DNA from 2 places in the Chitinophaga varians genome. Region 2 is predicted to be linked to the other one. Evidence: riboswitches for the same ligand, from Rfam matches in the RefSeq annotation. Region 2 holds a riboswitch; the other holds the start of a gene.
What was found. Region 2 has a riboswitch for S-adenosylmethionine ahead of HGH92_RS05105 (trans-sulfuration enzyme family protein). Riboswitches for the same ligand answer to the same signal wherever they lie in the genome.
Positions count from the first base shown of each region.

Region 1: linked by a shared signal. The riboswitch ahead of HGH92_RS29960 (trans-sulfuration enzyme family protein) and the one ahead of HGH92_RS05105 (trans-sulfuration enzyme family protein) in region 2 are both predicted to bind S-adenosylmethionine.

Region 1 covers NZ_JABAIA010000004.1:126,406-128,556, reverse strand. Annotated here, with positions in the region: gene HGH92_RS29960 (trans-sulfuration enzyme family protein) at 1-849, opposite strand, end outside; SAM riboswitch class I at 1,025-1,135, opposite strand; gene HGH92_RS29955 (NAD-dependent epimerase/dehydratase family protein) at 1,207-2,127, opposite strand.
Region 2 covers NZ_JABAIA010000001.1:1,266,254-1,268,404, reverse strand. Annotated here, with positions in the region: gene HGH92_RS05110 (homoserine dehydrogenase) at 1-33, opposite strand, end outside; gene HGH92_RS05105 (trans-sulfuration enzyme family protein) at 94-1,272, opposite strand; SAM riboswitch class I at 1,453-1,571, opposite strand; gene HGH92_RS05100 (DUF2851 family protein) at 1,701-2,151, shown strand, end outside.

The DNA.
Region 1 (2,151 bases), on a different contig from region 2:
CGCATGGCCGGGATGGGAAGGCAGCCCCGGATAAAACACTTTATCTACCGCCGGATGTTGTTCAAGGTATTCGGCGACGACCTGTGCAGAGGCGACATGCTGGCGGATGCGCAGGTGCAGTGTTTCAATGCCGCGTATGAGCAGGAAGCTGTCGAACGGTGACAGGATAGCGCCACAGGCGTTCTGATAAAATTTGATCTCCTCTCCCAGCTGCGGCGTTTTAGACACTACCACACCGGCGATCAGGTCACTGTGGCCACCCAGGTATTTGGTGGCGCTGTGAATGACCAGGTCGGCACCAAGGGCCAGTGGCTGCTGCAGCACCGGTGACGCAAACGTATTGTCCACACAAAGGAGACAGTTACTTGCCTTGGCGATACGGCTGATGGCCGCAATATCAGAAATCTTCAACGTAGGATTGGTGGGTGTTTCCAGCCATATTAGGCGTGTGGCCGGTGTAATGGCCTGGAATACCGCCTGTGTGTCGGCCGTGTCCACATAATGCACTTTGATACCGAATTTTTCATACACTTTATGAAAGAGGCGGAAAGCGCCGCCATAGATATCATCTACCGCCACAATTTCATCTCCGGCCTTCAGCAGTTTGATGACCGCGTCTATGGCTGCCAGACCGCTGGCAAAGGCGGAAGCGGCTGCGCCGCCTTCAAGTCCGGCGATGATTTTTTCTGCTGTTTCGCGGGTGGGGTTGTTGGACCGGGCATAGTCATAACCTTTGTTTACACCGGGAGCTTCCTGTACGAAGGTGGATGTCTGGTAGATGGGAACAGCGATTGCGCCTGTTTGCGGATCTACGGGAATAGAATGGATCAGTGATGTGATAGTGCTCATCTGTACTTGTTTTTTAGTTTGATGAAAAATGAATAAACAAGTTCTATGCAGCGCCCATCAAGAGATTTGGTTATTGTGTCATTTTATTATAGTCATTAAAATAAAAATGCAGCGGGTATATATCCGCTGCATTCCTATAATAAAATATCTAAATGAAATAACAATCAAATGTAGATACTTATCTTTCCCGGCTTCGCCGGGATGGATGCAGCACCTTTCATCAGTGCCATGATGAAGGTTGCTAAGGTATCGTCGGGCCATTTCCCTCCTCCTTTCTTGATAAGCGATTAAAAGAACTGGTGCAAAGATAGGACACAAATTCAAACTACCAAATTTATTTCCTACAAATTTTGTAGACTATTCATATTGCAGGGTAAGTTTAACACCTTCTTCATAGGAAGTAGGTTTTACCTGAAAGTGTTTTTCAAATTTGGATGAATCGAAAATATAGGGATAGTTGCTTTGGTACAACATCTCTCCCAGTTCGCGGATGGTGGAATCGAAAAGGCCGGAAACAGCTATGAGGAAGCGGTTCAGCTTCATATACTTTGGCTTAACGCCCATCTGGCGCGCGATCATCTCCATATATCCTTTGCCGTCCGGGGCCGGATTGGCAGTAGGCAGATGCCATACCTGGTTCCAGGAGGAATCGTCCTGGGAAAGCAGGTAAAGTCCTTTGCCGGCGTCGGGGGTGAAGGTGTAGCTATGGGTGACGTTGTCTTTGCCCAGCCACATGGCGGAACTATTCTTTTTGAATTTGTCGATGATCAGCAGGTTAAGGAAGCCGGTCTTGTCTGCGCCGGGGCCGTAGAAATCCGCTGCCCTGGCGATAGTGGCCGTAATGTTACCGGCTTTGACTTCCTCCATCAGTTGCGTGGCAATAGCGGCCCGGATTTTTCCTTTTTTGCTGACAGGCTTGTAGGGGGTGTTTTCTGTCATCGGACCGTTTACTAACCCATAAGAATATACGTTATCGAAGAAGATCAGTTTAGCGCCTTCCGCTTTACAGGCTTCGATGACGTTGCTCATGATGCGGGGCCATGCAACGGCCCATAGTTTATGGTCATATTTCAATCCGGCCGTGAGGAACACGACAGTAGCGCCGGCTACCGCGCGGCGGGTTTGCGCGGCGTCAGTGATGTCTGCGGCCACCAGGTCGGTGATGCCGGCAATAGCCTGAGGAGAGCGGCTTACGAGGCGTACCTGCTTTCCGTTTTTTACCAGTTCTTTGGCCAGTTCATTGGCGATTACGCCACCGGCGCCGAGGATAGTGTACATGAAGTTGTGTGTTTTATGAATAAC
Region 2 (2,151 bases):
GAAAATACCCAGATTGATGATCTTGTTTTCCATACTTTAGTTCATAATTGGTTGGTGCTATCAGTGTTCCTGGCGGGTGGCCCGGGCTGACAGCTATTGTAAAACAGTAATTTGTTTGCCGGCCGGATGGTTTAATTTATCCAGCGCTTGTTTCAGGTCGTTGATGAGGTCTTCTGCATCTTCGATCCCTACGGAGAGTCGGATACAGGAGTCCTGCAGGCCTGTTTTTTTCCGGAATTCTTCCGGGATGGTGCGGTGTGTCATAGTGGCCGGGTGGGCCAGCATGCTTTTCACGCCGCCGAAGCTTTCCGCCAGTTTAAACAGCTTGGTGGCGTTAACGATGCGGATCGCATTTTTAATATTGTCGGCTTTAAGCGAGAAGCTGACGAGGGCGCCGTAGTTCTTCTGCTGTTTGCGGGCAATATGATGATTTTTATGGGTGGCCAGTCCGGGATAGAACACTTTGTCCACCGCCGGGTGTGTGGCGAGCCAGTTGGCGATGGCGCTGGCGTTGCTGCATTGTTTCTCGAACCGGAGGTAGAGCGTTTCAATGCCGCGGATGGTGAGCCATGCTTCAAACGGGCTCAGGATGCTGCCGGAGATGTTCTGGTTGTACCGTATCTGGTCGGCCAGTGCTTTTGAATTCACCACTACCAGTCCGGCTATGACGTCACAGTGGCCGGCCAGGTATTTGGAGGCGCTGTGGATAACGATGTCCGCACCGAGTGTCAGTGGCTGTTGCAGCAGCGGGGTGCTGAAGGTATTGTCTACCGCCAGCAGGATATTATGTTGTTTGGCGATCTTGCTGACAGATTTAATGTCAGATACGCGCAAAGTAGGATTGGTGGGGGATTCCAGCCAGATGATACGGGTGTTGGGCGTGATGGCGGCCAATACCTTGTCCAGGTTGCTGGTGTCCACAAAGTTTACTTTGATGCCAAAACGTTCGAACATGTGGTTGAAGATCTGGAAGATGCCACCATAGGTATCTTCCACGGCCATGATCTCGTCGCCGGATTTCAGCAGTTTGAGCACGGCGTCAATGGCAGACATGCCGCTGGCGAAGGCGAAGCCGGCATATCCTTCTTCCAGGCTACAGATGAGCTCTTCCAGCACTTTACGCGTGGGATTGTTGGCCCGCGAAAATTCAAAACCCTTATTGATGCCCGGTGATTCCTGCACAAAGGTGGACGTCTGATAGATGGGCACTGAAATGGCGCCTGTCAGTTCGTCTACCGGAATGCTGTGAATCAGTTGTGTAGCTGTTTTCATGTTAATAAAATTTTAATGATGTCACGAAGGTCACGCAGTTTCGTGCAACTTTATCATTAAAAATCTATTTTAACAACCTTATTTCCAGGAAGTGGGTGGGGAGAAGGCATAAAAAAAGCCCTTCCGGGTGTTGGAAGAGCTATGAATCAATTATATATCTGGTGAAGATTTATCTCTGCCAACTTATCTTTCCCCGGTACACCGGGGCAGGAATTAGCACCTTTTTCCCGACCAATGCTGGTCTGGAATGGTTGCTAAGGCATCGCAGGGCCAAGTCCCTCCGCCTTTCTGGATAAGTGATGTTAAGAACTGGGTGCAAAGGTAACAGCAGTTTTATCAATTTTCCAAATTTGACGCACAAAAATATTTTCCGGGCGCCGGTGTTTTATTATCTTTAAAGACATTGTTTTACTGACCAACCATATCTTATGCACGTTAACCCCCCGCTCACGGAAGCGCTGTTCCAGCATATCTGGAAGTGCCGCCTGTACCGGCATGAAGGCCTGGTGACCACCACCGGCGAGGCTGTACAGGTCATTCATCCCGGCACGCATAATCATCATAGCGGCCCTGATTTCACAGGCGCCCGGATAAAAATCGGCCCTGTTTTGTGGGCAGGGCCTGTGGAGCTGCATCTGCGCTCGTCTGACTGGTACCGTCATGGCCATGCCGGCGATGCGCAATACGGTCATATCATCCTGCATGTGGTGTACAGGCATGACCTGCCGGCGGGCATCGGTGGGCATATACGGTGCCTGGAGCTGCAGCCTTATATTTCCAACCTGTTGTTGCAGCGTTACGAGGAGCTGCGGCAGTCGGCCGCTTTTGTGCCCTGCAGCGCCCATGCAGGCCGGGTGCCGCCACTGGTGTGGACATCAT